DNA from 4 places in the Arthrobacter sp. UYEF21 genome. Region 4 is predicted to be linked to each of the others. Evidence: riboswitches for the same ligand, from Rfam matches in the RefSeq annotation. Region 4 holds a riboswitch; each other region holds the start of a gene.
What was found. Region 4 has a riboswitch for thiamine pyrophosphate ahead of ABIB27_RS02270 (bifunctional hydroxymethylpyrimidine kinase/phosphomethylpyrimidine kinase). Riboswitches for the same ligand answer to the same signal wherever they lie in the genome.
Positions count from the first base shown of each region.

Region 1 (3,750 bases), on a different contig from region 4:
CCGTCCTGTCATCAACAACGTCAATTTCTCCGCACAACAAGGAGAATTCCTTGCCATCATCGGTCCCAGCGGATGCGGAAAGAGCACCCTTTTCAACATCATGGCCGGCCTGGAAAAACCCCGCGACGGCGAAATCCTCATCGATGGGCGCTCCGTCACCGGGGAACGTGAACACTTTGCCTACATGCCGCAAAAAGACCTCCTCTTTCCCTGGCGCACTATCCTTCAGAACACCGCTCTGGGCCTGGAAGTCTGCGGCGGAAGCAAAAAGACCGCGCGGGCACGTGCCGCCAGCCTCTTCCCGGCCTTCGGGCTGGCCGGTTTTGAGAACTCGCATCCCTTCGAGCTCTCCGGAGGAATGCGGCAAAGGGCCGCCCTGCTGCGCACGGTCGTCCAGGACCGTGACGTCCTATTACTGGATGAGCCCTTCGGCGCCCTCGATTCCCTCACCCGCACCGACATGCAGGCGTGGCTTCAAGATGTCTGGTCCCACAACTCCTGGACCGCGGTCCTGATCACCCACGACATCCGTGAAGCGATCTACCTGGCCGACCGGGTCGTCGTACTCAGCCCCCGGCCCGCCTCCGTGCGCCTAAACCTCCCCATCGACCTGCCCAGACCACGTCAACTGTCGATGATGGCATCGGCCCGGTTCGCCCACTACGAACTGCAACTCCTCGAAACCCTTCACCGGCCCGGCAACCTCAACGACACCACGGATGCTGCCCACGGAAGGCCTCGGGCCTGAAAGCACAAAGCCCGAGAGGACTCCAGGGAGGAGGGACGTTCCTGACGGAAGGCTATCCAATACGCCCGCTTGGAGCCCCTTGTCGTCAGGGGAACCAGCTTGTGGCAACCCTGTCGCGGACGGTATCGGATGATCGGAACCGCCGCCATGCCGTAGTGGCGCTTTTACGCAGGGGCGCCGACAGCCGGGCGGTCCAGCCCGAGATGCCCGCGCAGCGTCGAGGCGGTGTAGCGGGTGCGGAAGAGTCCTCGGCGCTGGAGGACAGGGACGACGTCATCGACGAACTCGTCCAGGGAGTCGGGCAGCAGCGGGGGCATCAGGTTGAACCCGTCAGCGCCCCCGGAGCGGAACCAGAGCTCCATCTGGTCAGCGATCTGCTCCGGCGTGCCGACCATTGTGCAGTGGCCCCCTCCTGCGGCCAGGCGCCCAAGTAACTGCCGCACGGTGGGACGTTCGGTTTCAATAATGCGCAATATGGTGGCATAACGGCCCTGCGGCCCAGTAAATTCTGCCGCCGACGGCAGGGACGGCACGGGGGCGTCCAGCTCCCAGCCTGTACAGTCCTGCTGCACGAACGTGCCCAGCCGTGTCAGGGATTCTCCGGTGGGCAGCAGCGTATCCCCCCGGTCCTGTTTGGCCCGGGCTTCGGCCTCGGTGGAGCCCACATACGTCACCAATCCGGGCATGATCGCTACCTTCCCCGGATTACGCCCGGCCGCAGCGATCCGCTGTTTCATATCCGCATAGTAGGCCTGGGCGCTGGGAAGATCGTAGGCAACGGCGTAAATCCCTTCCGCGTACCGGGCGGCAAGATCCCGGCCGGCCCCGGAAGCACCGGCCTGGAACAGCACGGGGCGTCCCTGTGGGCCCCGGGGCACGTTTAAGGGCCCCTCCACCCGGAAGTGGTCGCCCTCATGATGCAACGGCCTGACCAGGGCCGGATCGGCATAGAACCGGGCTCTGTCCCGAACCAGCGCATCATCAGCCCATGAGTCCCACAACCCCAGCGCTACCTCAATGAACTCTGCGGCGCGGCCATAGCGCTGCGCGTGGTCGGGCATCGCTTCCAGACCATGATTGCGGGCTTCAGCATCGAACATGGACGTGACCACGTTCGCCCCGATACGTCCGGCACTGATGTGATCCAGGGAGGCGAGCATCCGGGCGGCATGAAAAGGGGAATAAAAGGTGGCCGAGACGGTGCTGATAAGCCCGATGTTTTCCGTTGCCCGGGCCATGGCCGCCAGCGCGGTCAACGGTTCCAGAAACCATCTCGGACCGGCGCCGACGTCACCGGCGGACTGCCCGTCGGCGAAGAACACGGCATCGAAAAGGCCGCGTTCGGCGCTTTGTGCGAGCCGCTCATAGTAACCAATCTCTCCGAGCTGCTCCAGCGGCGATCCGGGCCGCCGCCAGGCAGCACCGTGGTGGCCGGCTCCCAGCAGGAAAGCGTTCAGATGCAGTTGCCGTTTCCCGTTCATCGCGAGGCCGCCTAGTCCATGACCAGTCCGCCGTCGACCACCAGGTTCTGCCCGGTAACCGACCGCGCCCAGGGCGAGGCGAAAAACAAGATGGCATCGGCGAACTCGGCCGGGGTGGTGACCTTACCCAGGGGGGTCGAAGCGGCAATGTAGTCAAAGACCTCCTCCGGCGTTGCGGCGCTGGCATCGGTGGTGCGCAGCAGGCCGCCGGAGACCATGTTCACGGCAATATTGTGCTGCCCCAGATCCTTGGCCATGGTGCGGGTCAATGACAGCAGGGCGGCCTTGGCCGCGGTGTAGTCGTGGTACGGGACCACCGGGTTCTGGAACAGATTGGTCCCGACGTTGATGATGCGCCCAAACCCGTGGCCACGCATCCCCTCCCAAGCCTGCTGGGTCGTGTTCAAAGCCCCCCGGACACTGCCGCCGAATTGTGCCTCAAAATCCGCCCATGAAATATCCCCGGCGCCGGAGCGGGCATCGCCGTTAAACGAGAAATCGGCCAGCGCATTATTGACCACAGTGGTGACGGCGGAACCGAAATGGGCCCGGGCCTGCTCCAGCATCACCGACACCTGACCGGAGTCGGTGACGTCAGCCTGCAGTGCAACAGCGTGCTCAGGGCCATAACCGGCGGCCAGTTCCCCGGCGGCTTCGGCGCTGCGGCGATAATTGATGACCACCCGCGCCCCCCGGGCCGCGAACGCCTGCACAATATTGCTGCCCAGACCGCGGCCACCGCCGGTCACAAGAACGATTTGTTTTGCCAGTTCCATCAGTTTCTTCACCTTCGGATAAGGCGAAAGGATGCGATCCGGGCGCCAGGACCGTGCGAACCGTTGCAGGACATCCCTTCGCTAGTGTCAACTAGATCAGGTTCAACGGGTGTCATCTCAGCCGGGCCAACAAGCCGCCCGGCACCCCGTGTCACTGGGACCGATTATACCCACCCCCGGCCAAACCAGCGCCCTCACCTGCCCGTGCTGCCGCCGTGCCCTGCCCGACCTGATTCCCAAACGGCTGTCGTGCCGGACACCACGGCGCGACCGCCGGGCCTCCCGTACCTGCGGGCACCGGTCTCCCCCGGGTGGACCGGACGGCCCTTAAAACCACCAAAATAGACACCTCCAATGTCCGCATCAACCTACAGCGCCCCCTCAGAGGTGCAACGTTGGTGCGGCAGCGTCGGAACCGTCAGAGCCCGGTACCCCGGGGAAGGCCCCGGGACCGGGTGCTCACCCGGGACAGGAACGGTTGGGTTCCATAACTGGTGAAAATGATGGATCGGACCTGCGCCTGAACCGACCTGCAGTTCCCAGGCATGAAGCAGACTGTCCTGCAGCCACGCTTTGGTCACCGTCAAGGCCTCTGTCCAATCACCAAAGCGCACCTGCAGGGTCGCCATGGCGGAGGACATGGAGCATCCCGTCCCATGAGTATTGGCCGTCTCCACCCGCCGGGCAGTGACCCTCGTAAAACTCCCGGTTCCCGGCCAGCCGTCAGGCAGCATGCGGGGTTGAA
Region 1 covers NZ_JBEPNF010000016.1:7,095-10,844, forward strand. The annotation lists gene ABIB27_RS15440 (ABC transporter ATP-binding protein) at 1-748, shown strand, start outside; gene ABIB27_RS15445 (LLM class flavin-dependent oxidoreductase) at 913-2,229, opposite strand; gene ABIB27_RS15450 (3-oxoacyl-ACP reductase) at 2,241-3,005, opposite strand; TPP riboswitch at 3,062-3,164, opposite strand; gene ABIB27_RS15455 (bifunctional hydroxymethylpyrimidine kinase/phosphomethylpyrimidine kinase) at 3,374-3,739, opposite strand; gene ABIB27_RS15460 (recombinase family protein) at 3,662-3,750, shown strand, end outside.
Region 1: another riboswitch for thiamine pyrophosphate. It lies ahead of ABIB27_RS15450 (3-oxoacyl-ACP reductase); the one in region 4 lies ahead of ABIB27_RS02270 (bifunctional hydroxymethylpyrimidine kinase/phosphomethylpyrimidine kinase).

Region 2 (4,107 bases), on a different contig from region 4:
GTACAGTTTCCACCCTGCCTTGTCGGCTTCGAGCCAGAGGTAGTAGCCCACGAGTTGGATCAGGAAGGGATACCCCTCGGTGGCACCGGCTGCTTTGTCGATGAGGTCGGGGGAGATGCTGATATCTCCCTCGCTGAAGAGATCCCTGTAGGACGCGGTTACTTCTGCGATGGCTGCTTCGTGGAGGTTGATCCTGTCGGCGCGTCGCAGGAAGGTGGCAACGCCTTCGTTGAGGAGGTCGGACACGGCCGATGGCAGGCCTGCGAAGATCAGGCCGATGGGCAGCCCGTCGCGGATGAAGTGTTGGACGTCGGCGGCCAGTTGCGAGATCTCCGTCCTGTCGACGGCATGAATCTCGTCAATGGTGATGACGAGTCCGGTGCCTTGTGCGTCCAGCAGGCGCAGCAGTTCGTTCCCGGTCCGGCGCCAGTCCGCGGCCCGTTCCGGAGGGAGCTGGGTCGTTAACCCGAACCCTGCTGCGGAGAAGGCTGTGATTTTCCGGGCCGGCTGTCCATCCCCGAGTTCGTCGCGGAGGCGAAGCATGTCATCGCCGATCCCGGCAAGGAATCCAGGCGTGGCTGTCCGGGAGATGACGGCCCACCCGTGTGCCCGGGCGATCTCTTCGGCCGCGCTCAACATGACCGTCTTGCCGATGCCCCTGGAGCCCGTGATGATAGTCAAAAGCCCTGGCGCGCCGGAACCTTGCTGCAGGCCGTACTCGAACTCGTCCAACAGCCCTGCCCGTCCGACCAGTACTGGAGGCGTGGCTCCGGCCGTTGGCTTGAAGGGGTTTTGCACGGCATCTCCCGGGTGAAAGTAGGTGAAACTGGTGAAAGTGGTGAAACTTCGTCCACCCTATGCCGGCACCTCACGCTAAGCAAGGCGCGGTGTCCAGCGGTAGCATCGGGCCATGACTCCTGAAGAGAACTGTCTCGAGCACGCGCTGCACGTCGGCGAGGGGCTGACCGGCCCTGAGCTTGGAGCAGTTAGGTTTCGAACCGCGCCTTGAGGATATGACTGAGGACCAGCGGAGCCACCTGGACCCTGATGACCTCGACTGGATGGATTCAATCATTCCGGAGCGGCGCGACAGAAGCCTGCTCCAGGCTAAGCTTCTGGCCGGGGCCATGTGGGAGGCTTCCGTGGTCCTGATAGACCAGCTTTTCGAGGATCTTTCCGGCTTACGGATCCGTGAGCGGATCGATCGACGGGACATCGCCAATACTTTCGTCCTGTCCGGACTGCCACCCAGACACGCGGAGAGATATGACGCACGCTTCGCCCAACAGTTTTGGTTATTGCTGCGGACATGACCGTGGCGCTGATCCGCGGCTGGACACGCCCGTCATGCGTCGCCCAGGAGTTGGCGCAGCGTTGCCTTGTCGACTAAGTCGAAGTCAGCCAGGATCTATACGACCTGGATCTAGCAGACGGCTGGCGGGGCCTGCTTGAACAACACATGCTCGAAGACACGGACAGTGAAATGCTGTACCAGAACCCAATGGACGGCTTCGAAGGCGATATCGCGCTGAACATGCAACTGGGCCTTGCACCGATGAATGTCCAGGACTGGTTCGAGCCATTCAACGACGCCTCCGTCCCGCCGTTCGTGCGCTAATCGACATGCTAACTCCCCCGTCAAACCATCATTTGAAACGCAGATAACGATCTTTCGTCAAGCGAGCGTTCCATGCAGGGGAGAGGCCACGAACGTGTTCCGGGTATGGCCCCAGACCCACGACCTGCAGGTCGGGACCGACCCGGCAGGCAAACCCCTCGCCATCCGCAACCACGGCCAGATCTGGCTGGTCGACCCCGACACCGACTCCCAGCATTGGTACGGACGGGACGCATGGTGGGACACCCGCCGCACAGCCGCCGTCGACAGCGGCGACCTGGTCAGCATCGAATACTGGCGGGTCCAGGTCCGCCAGGGAACTTCCGGCTCCGCCCTCCGGACCTTCACGTTGCGCCGGAACCCGCTCTCCCCGCACTGGCTCCTCGAAAGCATCAGCGACGGCGACGAGACAACCGAAAATTGAACGACCAACCCTTCAACGATCAGACGTGGGCAGGGATTCGGCCAGAATACACGCTGCCAACCCTCGGGCAGGTACGGCGCCGGCTCTCCGAGCTCATGGAAGACCCCGAACCCGTGATGCAGCAGCTCGTCCGCGTCTTCATCGACGACGGCACCTTCTGCCCGGGATTCCAGTTCCTCCCCGGCAACCCCCGGTTCTCCGGTTGGTGCGCGCCTGTGCCTGTGTGGTAGTAGGCTTTCTAGAGTGACACGGGGTGCCCTGGGCAACAGGGCTGAGATAAGACCCGTTGAACCTGATCTAGTTCGTACTAGCGAAGGGATGTTGCGGATGACTGTTCGCCTGACACCTGACCATATCTGCACGATGCTCGCCCGGTTGCGGGAGACAGGGCCATTGGTGCAGTGTCTGACCAACGCGGTTGTGACAAACTTCACCGCGAATGTGCTTCTAGCCGTCGGGGCGGCGCCAGCCATGGCTGATGTCCCCACCGAGGCCGGCCAGTTTGCCCGGATAGCTTCCGGAGTTCTGATCAACGTGGGTACTCCCCACGCGGAGCAACGGGTCGCCATGGTCGAAGCCGCCTCGGCCGCTCAGGAGGCAGGCACTCCCTGGGTTCTTGACCCGGTCGCGGTCGGTGTCCTGCCGGTGCGTACTGCCCTTGCCAGTGAACTGCTCTCTTACGCCCCGACCGCTATCCGGGGCAACGCTTCAGAGGTTATCGCACTGGCTGGGTTGGGGGCAGGTGGCCGTGGTGTTGATGCCGTCGATAGTCCCGAAAGTGCGCTGGCAGCGGCCGGCCGCCTGGCCAGTGTTCACGGTTCCGTCGTGGCCGTTTCCGGGGCCGTTGATCTGATTACTGATGGCATCGATGTGATCCGGATCGGTAACGGCCACCCTTATCTGACCCTGGTCACCGGGGGTGGCTGTGCACTGGGTGCGGTCACCGCAGCTTTTTTGGCTGTGGATGGCGACCGTCTGGCAGCGACGGCTGCAGCCACCGCGGTGTATACCGTCGCTGCCGAAATCGCCGCTGACGGCGCCCGCGGCCCGGGCAGTTTCGCGGTCGCGTTCCTGGATGCGCTGGAGTCTGTGGATGCCGAAATAATCCGGTCCAGAGTGGCTATCTCATGACGGGCGCCGGCAGGGCTGGCTTCACCCCGGGGATTTATCTGATCACTGATGATAAGTTGTGCGGGGAACGCGGAGTGGTGGAGTCGGTCAGCGCCGCCGTTGCCGGAGGCGTGCGAATGGTACAGATCCGGGAAAAAACGGCCAGCGCCGCCCGGTTCTACGATCTGGTGATGCGTACCGCGGATGCCGTCGGTGACCGGGCCACGGTGTTGGTGGATGACCGGGTGGATGTTTTTCTCGCCGCCCGGGCGGGCGGTGCGGCTGTCCACGGCGTCCATATCGGTCAAAGCGATCTTCCGGCACCCCAGGTCCGGGCAATTGTTGGCCAGGACGCGTTGATCGGGCTGAGCGCCAACACGGCCGAACATCTCGCGCAGCTGCACGCCCTGCCTTCAGGGACGGTGGACTATCTGGGCGTGGGCGTGATCCGTCCGACGTCGACCAAGCCGGACCATCCGGCGCCCTTGGGCATCGAGGGGTTCGCCGCTATCGCTGCCGCTACGCTGCTGCCCTGCGTCGCAATCGGCGGCATAACCCCGGCCGATGTCAGTGCATTGAGGCGCGCCGGAGCGGCCGGCATCGCCGTGGTCTCAGCCATCTGTGCCGCCGAAAACCCTGCCCGCAGCGCCAAAGAGTTTCTCAAGGAATGGACCCACTGAACACCGCAACCGCCTACATACCCCGCCCAGCCATCTCTCCATTTCCGGTTCCGGCGCCGCTCCTAAATCGCGGCACCGCGCGGTCGGATAATCCCGGCAAAACCGGCCCACCATCTATCCGGCACCAGCAAACGCTCCGCATACGCGGGGATAAGGACTTCTCGTGAACAAACGACGACGCTTACTCGTGGGCGCAGCCAGCGCCCTCACCCTTACCGCCATGGCAGCCCTGTCAGCCTGCGCCGGTGCGGGAGAAAATTCCACTCCGGCTTCTT
Region 2 covers NZ_JBEPNF010000016.1:1,066-5,172, forward strand. The annotation lists gene ABIB27_RS15395 (DUF8462 domain-containing protein) at 1-798, opposite strand, end outside; gene ABIB27_RS15400 (hypothetical protein) at 1,014-1,313, shown strand; gene ABIB27_RS15405 (hypothetical protein) at 1,460-1,618, shown strand; gene ABIB27_RS15410 (hypothetical protein) at 1,713-2,042, shown strand; gene ABIB27_RS15415 (hypothetical protein) at 2,039-2,272, shown strand; TPP riboswitch at 2,282-2,378, shown strand; gene thiM (hydroxyethylthiazole kinase) at 2,370-3,173, shown strand; gene thiE (thiamine phosphate synthase) at 3,170-3,832, shown strand; gene ABIB27_RS15430 (ABC transporter substrate-binding protein) at 3,996-4,107, shown strand, end outside.
Region 2: another riboswitch for thiamine pyrophosphate. It lies ahead of thiM (hydroxyethylthiazole kinase); the one in region 4 lies ahead of ABIB27_RS02270 (bifunctional hydroxymethylpyrimidine kinase/phosphomethylpyrimidine kinase).

Region 3 (4,107 bases), on a different contig from region 4:
AACAGGGCGTGGTTGCCTCGGAGTGTGAGGGCATCCCTCATGCCGCACCTGCTTCCTGGCGGGCGCCGCCCCGCGACGCCGGGCCAAGGCGCAGTTCGGTGCCGCCCAGGACGGCACTGAACTCTTCGTCGTGGGTCACCGAAACCACTGACGTTCCGGCGTCGAGCAGCTCGGACAGGAAGGACGCGAGTTCGGACCATGTGTTGGCATCCTGGCCGAACGTGGGTTCGTCGAGCACTAGCACCCGCGGGTGGGCCGCAAGGACCGTGGCCACGGACAGCCGCCGCTTTTCACCGCCGGACAGCGTGTACGGGTTGGCGTCCACCAGGTGCGTCAGCCGCAGCCGTGCCAGGAGTTCCTCCACACGCTCTTCGCCAAAACCCAGGTGGCGCGGACCGAACATCAGCTCATCCAGCACACGACCCGTGACGAACTGGTGCTCGGGCTCCTGGAAGACCGTGCCGATGCGGGAAATCAATTGCTTGGCGCTCCACGTGAAGGGATCGATTCCGGCACCATCGGAAAGCTCGACGGCTGCAGACATCTTCCCCCTCACCGGCGCCAGGAGTCCGGCGAGGGTGAGCGCAAACGTGGACTTGCCGGCGCCGTTGGGGCCGGTGACGGTGAGTGCCTGGCCGGCGCGGACCTGGGCGGTGATCCCCGCTTGCACCGGCACCGGCGGAATGGTGCGGAAGCCGCGGCGCCGGGGCCGCTCGCGCGACACGGCAACGTCCTCGGCCGCCAGCAGCAGCTGGCCGCCGTCAGCCGAAGCACGCGCACGGGGGCGGGTGGCCGGAACATGGCCCGGCACCCAGACACCGGCCCCGATCAGCATGTCCCGCGCCTCGGCGAGCACCCGGTCCGGCGGGCCATCCAGCAGCACGCCCGAGCCCGGCTGCAGCACCACAATCCGGCCCACCAGGTCCTTCCAGACGGACACCCGGTGTTCCACCACCACCAGGGTGGCGCCGGTTTTGTCGAGGCAGCGGCCCACGGCGTCGCGGACTTCCAGGACACCGGCGGGATCGAGGTTGGCTGTCGGTTCGTCCAGCAGGATCAGCCCCGGCCGCATCGCGAGGATGCCGGCCAGGGCCAGCCGCTGCTTCTGGCCGCCGGACAGAGCCGACGTCGGGTGGTCCAGCGGGAGTCCGCCGCCGAAGCCGCCGGCACCGCCAGCTCCGCCCTGCGGGCGTCCGGCCCTGCGCAGCCCCACGTCATAGAGCGCCTCATGGACCCTCTTCCAGATCTCGTCCCGGGGAACGGCCAGGTTTTCGGCACCAAAGGCGACGTCGTCACCCAGCCTCGAGAGGACCACCTGCGTTTCCGGGTCCTGCTGCATGAGCCCGGCGCGGCCGCGCTGGCTGCGCGGCACCGCGCCGTCGATTAGCAGCGAACCGGTCTCGTCGGCATCGTCCCCTTCATCCCCGAGCACTCCGGCGAGGGCGTGCAGCAGCGTTGATTTGCCCGCACCGGAAGGGCCCAGCAGCAGCACCCGCTCGCCCGGCGCGATGTCCAGATCGAGCCCGCGGACGGCCGGCGCCATGCGGCCGGCGTGCCGCCAGCCCCAGCCACGGGCGGATACCGCGGCCGGGCGCACTCCGGAAGCACCGGCGTCGGAAACGGCCATCAGTGGAAAACGGGCTCCGAACCGGCCTTCCGGGAAGCGAAGGAGCCCAGCACCCCGGTTTTGGCCAGGCCGCGGGTGGCAATCCAGGACACGGCGCCGGCAATGACGGCACCCGAGATCGCGCAGAACAGAATGTAGGTGGCCTTGTCGCCGGCTTCATAGGCGATGTTCCAGCCCCACGGGAGGAAGGAATCGTTCAGGCCGCAGAACAGGCCGGCACCGGCACCGGCGAGCACGGCTGCCGGCAGGTTGAACTTCTTGTAGCCGAACGCGGCGAAAACGAGCTCCGCGCCGAGGCCCTGGAGGATGCCGGAGATCAGCACGGTGGTGCCGTACTGGGAACCCATCATGAGCTCACCGGTGGCGGCAACGGCCTCGCAGAAGAGCGCTGCGCCCGGTTTGCGGACGATGAGCATGCCCAGGACGGCCGGAATCATCCAGCCGCCGGCGATCAGGCCGGTGAGGGGCGGGTACGTGGCGTTCATCGGCGCGGACACCAGCGCCGCACCCTGGGACCAGGCCCAGAAAATGACACCGCCGGCGATGGCGATCAAAGCTGCCACCACGATGTCCACAACCCGCCAGCTATAGCTGGCTTTCTTCATGCCTACTGTTGTCATTTCTGCCTCCTGAGGTACAGGAGGGGAGAGTTCGCGGTTTCGGCACGGACTGCGCCGCCCGGATCCGGACACTCTGAGAAGCTCGACTCCCTTGCGCCGGTACTAACCGGATCAGGTTCGAGGGTCTGCGGCTGTCCGCACTCTCAGCGCCTATCCATCGGTTGCATTGCTGCAGTGCCCGACGGCGGCGCTCCCCTGTCGTAAATAAATCTGCCCTGATGGGCGTGATCCAGTTTACACCGCAGGCGCGGTAGATTGTGGGCCACGGCTGCCGACTTCCCACATGTGACCGTATTCGATCCCGACTCCAGCGACAGCCAGCCGCAGGGCTCGCTCGAAGCGCTGATAGCAAGGACCGACGCCGAGGTCAGCGAGCTGCAGTTCCCGCATTTCACGAAGGACGAATCCCTCCACCTGGGGCTGCTGCTGAAATGCCCTCAATGCTGGTGGGCCTGGGCAAGAGCCGGGCGGCTCAAGTGCCGGCCCCCGGTCCGATGACGTTAGGCTAATGACAATCCCCGATAGCCCATAAGGAGTTCAACGAATGAACCTGCTCATCAAGCTGCTCGGCACCGCAATCAGCCTCGGCGCCGGGTTTGTCGGTACCAAGCTAGTCAACACCGTGTGGGAAAAGTCCACCGGCCGCAAGGTCCCCACCGGCAAGGACGAAGACACCCCCACGAGCCTGCGCTCGGCGCTGACGTTCGCGCTTATTTCAGCCTCGGTCAGCACCATCATCCAGGTGCTCGCCAACCGCGGCACGCAGCGGGCCATCACCAGGTTCGCTAAGAGCCAGGACGTCGTCTAGCGAGTTTTGTCCAGCTAATGGCCCCTGGGCAGTCCTGAAGCCGAATTATCTGGACAAAAACTCTCAGCCGCCGCCGGACGCTTCTTCACGTGCTGACTGCTCACGGGAGGACTGCGCCGCCTTCTGCACCACGGCGTCGAGGTCATCAGAGCTGAGCAGTTCTCGGTGCAGGTGTTTGGTGCGGTAGCCGGATCGGCCCACCATGTGCGCGGACACCGGCACGGTCAGCAGCTGGAAGATCCACGCCACCAGCAGCACCGGCCACACCCACCACGTCCGCATCTGCAGGCCGATGGCCGCCAGCAGCAGGAAGAGCCCGAGCACCTGCGGCTTGGTGGCCGCGTGCATCCGGCTCAGCAGGTCGGGGAAGCGCAGCAGGCCGATGGCGGCGGCGAGGGACATCAGGGCGCCCACCACCAGGAACACCGCCGTCACGGCATCGATGACGTTATCCACCACGCTCGCTTCAGGACTCATGGGTTTGCTCCCGCCGGTCGGCCACGAAACGGGCAACAGTCACCGAGCCGATGAAGCCGACAACGGAAAGCGCCACCAGCAGCATCAGGTTGTTCAGGTGCTTGTTGACGGCCATGTCGATGCACAGCGCGGCGCCGAGGATGGCGAGCAGGACGTCTGAGGCCAGCACCCGGTCCAGCAGCGAAGGGCCGCGGGCAATCCGGATGATGGCGCCGGCCGCTGCCAGCGAAAGAATGACTGCCGTGACGGCCAGGACGGTCTGCATCATGCTGCGGCCTCCTGCCGGACGATTTCAAGTTCTTCCGTGGTCCCCATGATTTTGATCAGGCGCGCTTCAATGGAGCGGACTTCCCTCCGCAGGTCCGCCACGTCCTCCGGGGCGCTGATGTTCAGCGCGTGCAGGTAGAGGGTGGACGTTGAACGGTCCACCTCCACCACCAGGGAGCCCGGGATCAGCGATATCACGTGCCCCACGATTGTTACCATCAGGTCCTGGTGGCTCCGCAGCGGGACAGCGACGACGGCGTTGATCACCTGGGGGCCGCGAATGGCCGCCAGGTACATCACCTCGATGC
Region 3 covers NZ_JBEPNF010000006.1:134,699-138,805, forward strand. The annotation lists gene ABIB27_RS09065 (energy-coupling factor transporter transmembrane component T family protein) at 1-41, opposite strand, end outside; gene ABIB27_RS09070 (ABC transporter ATP-binding protein) at 38-1,627, opposite strand; gene ABIB27_RS09075 (ECF transporter S component) at 1,627-2,247, opposite strand; TPP riboswitch at 2,318-2,454, opposite strand; gene ABIB27_RS09080 (hypothetical protein) at 2,533-2,745, shown strand; gene ABIB27_RS09085 (DUF4235 domain-containing protein) at 2,792-3,055, shown strand; gene mnhG (monovalent cation/H(+) antiporter subunit G) at 3,119-3,532, opposite strand; gene ABIB27_RS09095 (MrpF/PhaF family protein) at 3,522-3,800, opposite strand; gene ABIB27_RS09100 (Na+/H+ antiporter subunit E) at 3,797-4,107, opposite strand, start outside.
Region 3: another riboswitch for thiamine pyrophosphate. It lies ahead of ABIB27_RS09075 (ECF transporter S component); the one in region 4 lies ahead of ABIB27_RS02270 (bifunctional hydroxymethylpyrimidine kinase/phosphomethylpyrimidine kinase).

Region 4 (4,107 bases):
GCTTCTTGTAACCGGTCTTGTTCTTGAACTTCTGGATGACGATCTTCGGACCACGGAGGTCATCGAGGATCTCAGCCGTGACAGTTACCTTAGCCAGGTCCGCAGCGGCGGAGGTGACCTTGTCACCGTCTACCAGGAGCAGTGCGGGCAGCTGAATGGTGCTGCCGGCTCCACCGGGGACGCGGTTCATAGTAACGAAGTCTCCAACGGAAACCTTCTCTTGGCGGCCGCCTGCGCGGACAATCGCGTACACCACTTGGGAACTCACTTCTCTCGACGTTTATTACTAGATTTGCGTGCGGAACCTGGGCCATTTATTGACTGGGTTCCCGCTGTGCCTCAACGCCGTGGGGTCGTAACCCAAGTGTTGGCGTAAGCACCGAAGATCTAGAATACGCTAATTTTGCCTTCGGCCGCAAATGAGGCTGGTTACGGCCGAATGTCTGTGATAGGCACCACTAGTGGGGACAACACTGACAATTCAGAACCGTGCCCGATTATCCTACCGGCGGCGGCGGCCACAGCCGCTCAGGCGTGCAGGCGCGGCGCGTCGAAAAACTCCACTTCGAAACGGCTTGAGTGCGTGAACGCCTCTATCATCGCTGCCCGCTCATCCGCGGCTGCCTTCCGTCCGGCGTCATCAACCAAGGCGATCGCTTCGCGGGTGGCCTGCGCGAAGCCCTCGTCCGCGTACGTCCGAAGCCATTCGGCATATGGGTGTGCCGGCGGTGCCCCGGCCGCCAGGAACTGGGCGTGGAGCGTTTCTCCCACCTCGGCGTACAGCCAGAAGCAAGGCAGGAGAGCTGCAACCAGCACTCCGTAGCTGCCGGCGGCTGAGGTTGCCAACAGGTGGTCCACATACGACTTGGTGACCGGGCCAAGGACGGGTTCTACCGTGCGCGTACTGAGCCAGTTGCGGTGCAGTTCCGATTCGACCTCGAGGCACTGCTGGGCTGACCGGGCCCAGAACAGCTGCGCGGCTTCCGTCGGCGCCAGCGCACTGGCGCGGGCAAGCACACGTGAGTAGCCGTTAAGGTAGATAGCGTCCTGGGCGAGGTAGTAGGCGAACTGCTCTTCCGCCAGCGTGCCGGCAGCCAGCGCCCGGATGAATTCCAGCCCGTAAATGACTGCCAGGTCCGGGGCCGCCGCCCGGCGAAGCGCGGCAGCGAATTCCCCGGGGGCGGGAGCCTGCTCCAGGTGGTGGAAGTGGTGGATGGGGCCGTTGCCTTCGCCTACCTCCAGCTGACCGGAAGCCTGCAGAGCACCGCGGAGCCACGGCTTCACCTGCCGCAGCGAGGCTTCCCAGTCACCCAGCCGGGCCTGCGCCGTAGCCATGGCCGAGGACAGTGAGCAGCCGGTGCCGTGGCTGTTGCGGGTGGGGATCCTGTCTCCAGTCACTTCCACTACCGGCCGGGTGAGCAGTCCGCGTGCGTTAATCAGGGCATCCGGGCACGCATCGCCGTCGAGATGGCCTCCCTTGACCAGGATGGTGGCGCCCGTGGCCGCGGCCAGCCGCTTCCCCTGCTCCAGCGCGTCCGGCCAGTTCCGCACCTGCGGCTCCCCCACCAGGATGGCGAGCTCCGCGAGGTTGGGCGTGATCAGGTCCGCGAGCGGCAGCAGGTCCAGCAGGGCAGCCTCCGCCGATTCCTTCAGCAGTCGGTCCCCACTCGTGGCCACCATCACCGGATCCAGAACCACGACGGCGGGGCGCACCTTCTCCAGCCAGCTGCGGACCACGTCAATCACCTCCACACTGCCCAGCATGCCGATTTTGACGGCGTCGATGGCAATGTCATCGCTGACGGCATCAAGCTGCTGGGCCAGGAAGCCAGCGGGCGGCACATGGACCCCTTGGACGCCGCGGGTGTTCTGCACGGTCAACGCGGTGATGGCTGCCATGCCGTAACCGCCCAGGGCGGCAATGCTCTTGAGGTCGGCCTGGATGCCCGCGCCACCGGACGGATCCGATCCGGCAATGGACAGCACCCGCGGAGTATGCCGCAGCACGTCCACCGCATTGGAAGGCCCACGTGCCGGATGCACCGTGGCAAGGGCAGGCGGCGTTTCGGATGCTGCCGCCGTTTCGGGAGTGGCGGCAGATACGGAAGGTAGAACGTGGGTTGAAGCCATAGGGGACATTCCTTCGCCGGTGCTAACCGGACAGGTTCAACGGGTCTGGATCTCAGCCGGCTCTCTGCGCGGCACCCCGTGTCAGTACCCAACACTAGCGTTTCCCATAAGACACCGTTTTAGATGAACCCCACAAACGCGGAATGCCCGGGCACTCCACCGATGAGTGAAGTGTCCGGGCAATCTGGCCGATGTCCTTGCGAAAGGTCAGAGTTCCGAAGCAGGAACCCCTACGCCCAGGATGATGGGTGCGCTGGTGTCTGCCGGTTTGGCAGCGGCAGGAGCCTGGGTGAGCTCCGGAGCCTTAGCGGCATGGGTATGGCCTGCGGACTCAACCGGCACCGCTTCGTGGTGCTCCACCGTGGTGGCGTTAGCTGCGCCCTGGGCACGGCTGGCACTGCGGTTGCGCCGCGGGCGGCGGGTACGGGTCTGCTCGGTGTGGTCGGAGTAGTCCTTCTCCACCGCGGCAGGAGCCTGACGGACAGGAGCCGCGGCCGGCTGGCGTGCCGCCGGCTGGCTCTGGGTCTGCTCGCCCGCGGCCTGAGCGCTCTCCGTCGGCATGGCTTCTGCAACAGGTGCCGGCACGCCAAGCTTGGCGAAGGCCTCCGTGAGCCTGTCCAGTGTCAGGGCCGGGGCCTGCGGCTGATCCTCGTGGTGCTCCACGAAGGGCAGCACCACCTGCTCGCCGCCGAAAGTCAGCACAGCGGCCGGGCGGCCGGCGTTGTCGGTCTCGGACCGTTCTACCGGTGCATGAGCCGGGGCCGCCGCGCCGGAAGCATTACCCCCGGCTGCTGAGGCGTGGGCCACTTCGTCGTCGTGCAGGTGCGCGGCATGGGCGGCGGCTGCAATGTTGGCAAGGGCTGCCCTGGTGGCCTCCGCCTTGGCGTGGCGCTCGGCGTCGCTGGGATCCGGGTGGACCGTGTGGATCTGCACCGGAGCTGCCGGGGCCATCTCGAGGGGTTGGCCGCCGCGGCCGCGGCGGCGCTTCCTGTCCGTCCGGCCGCCCTGCTGGGCGTCCGGGCGCTGGGCGTCGCTACGCTGGCTGTCGATCCGCTGGGTGTCGGGTCGGCTGTCCACACGCTGCACATGGTGCTCCGCGGCGACGGTGTTGGCGCGGCGGTGCTCCACGGGGTCGTCGTGGGTGACGATTCCGCGGCCGGCGCACGTTTCGCACTGCTCGCCGAAGACTTCCAGGAGCCCGGTACCCATGCGCTTGCGCGTCATCTGGACCAAACCGAGGGAGGTCACTTCGGCCACCTGGTGCTTGGTGCGGTCACGGCCAAGGCATTCCACCATACGGCGGAGCACCAGATCGCGGTTGGACTCAAGGACCATGTCGATGAAGTCGATGACGATGATGCCGCCGATGTCGCGAAGCCGGAGCTGCCGGACCACTTCTTCGGCCGCTTCGAGGTTGTTCTTGGTGACAGTTTCCTCGAGGTTGCCGCCGCTGCCCGTGAATTTTCCGGTGTTGACGTCCACTACGGTCATGGCTTCGGTGCGGTCGATGACCAGCGAGCCGCCGGAGGGCAGGAAGACCTTGCGTTCCAGCGCCTTGTGGATCTGTTCGTCGATCCGCCACGCGGCGAAGATGTCCTGATCCTTGGTCCACTTTTCCAGGCGGCCCACCAGATCCGGGGCAACGTATGTGACGTAGGCCTCGATGGTGTCCCAGGCTTCCTCACCGGAGACGATCAGCTTGGAGAAGTCCTCGTTGAAGACGTCACGGACCACCTTGATGGTGAGATCTGGTTCGCCGTAGAGAAGTTCCGGGGCCAGGATCTTGGTGGACGTGGACTGGCTTTCGATGCCCTCCCACTGCGCCCGCAGCCGGTTGATGTCATGCGTGAGTTCCTCTTCGGAAGCACCTTCTGCAGCGGTACGGACGATCACGCCGGCGTGCTCGGGCAGGCGGTCCTTGAGGATGCGCTTGAGGCGGTTGCGTTCGACGTCGGGCAGCTTGCGGGAGATGCCGGT
Region 4 covers NZ_JBEPNF010000001.1:481,646-485,752, reverse strand. The annotation lists gene rplU (50S ribosomal protein L21) at 1-256, opposite strand, end outside; gene ABIB27_RS02270 (bifunctional hydroxymethylpyrimidine kinase/phosphomethylpyrimidine kinase) at 529-2,139, opposite strand; TPP riboswitch at 2,122-2,219, opposite strand; gene ABIB27_RS02265 (Rne/Rng family ribonuclease) at 2,338-4,107, opposite strand, start outside.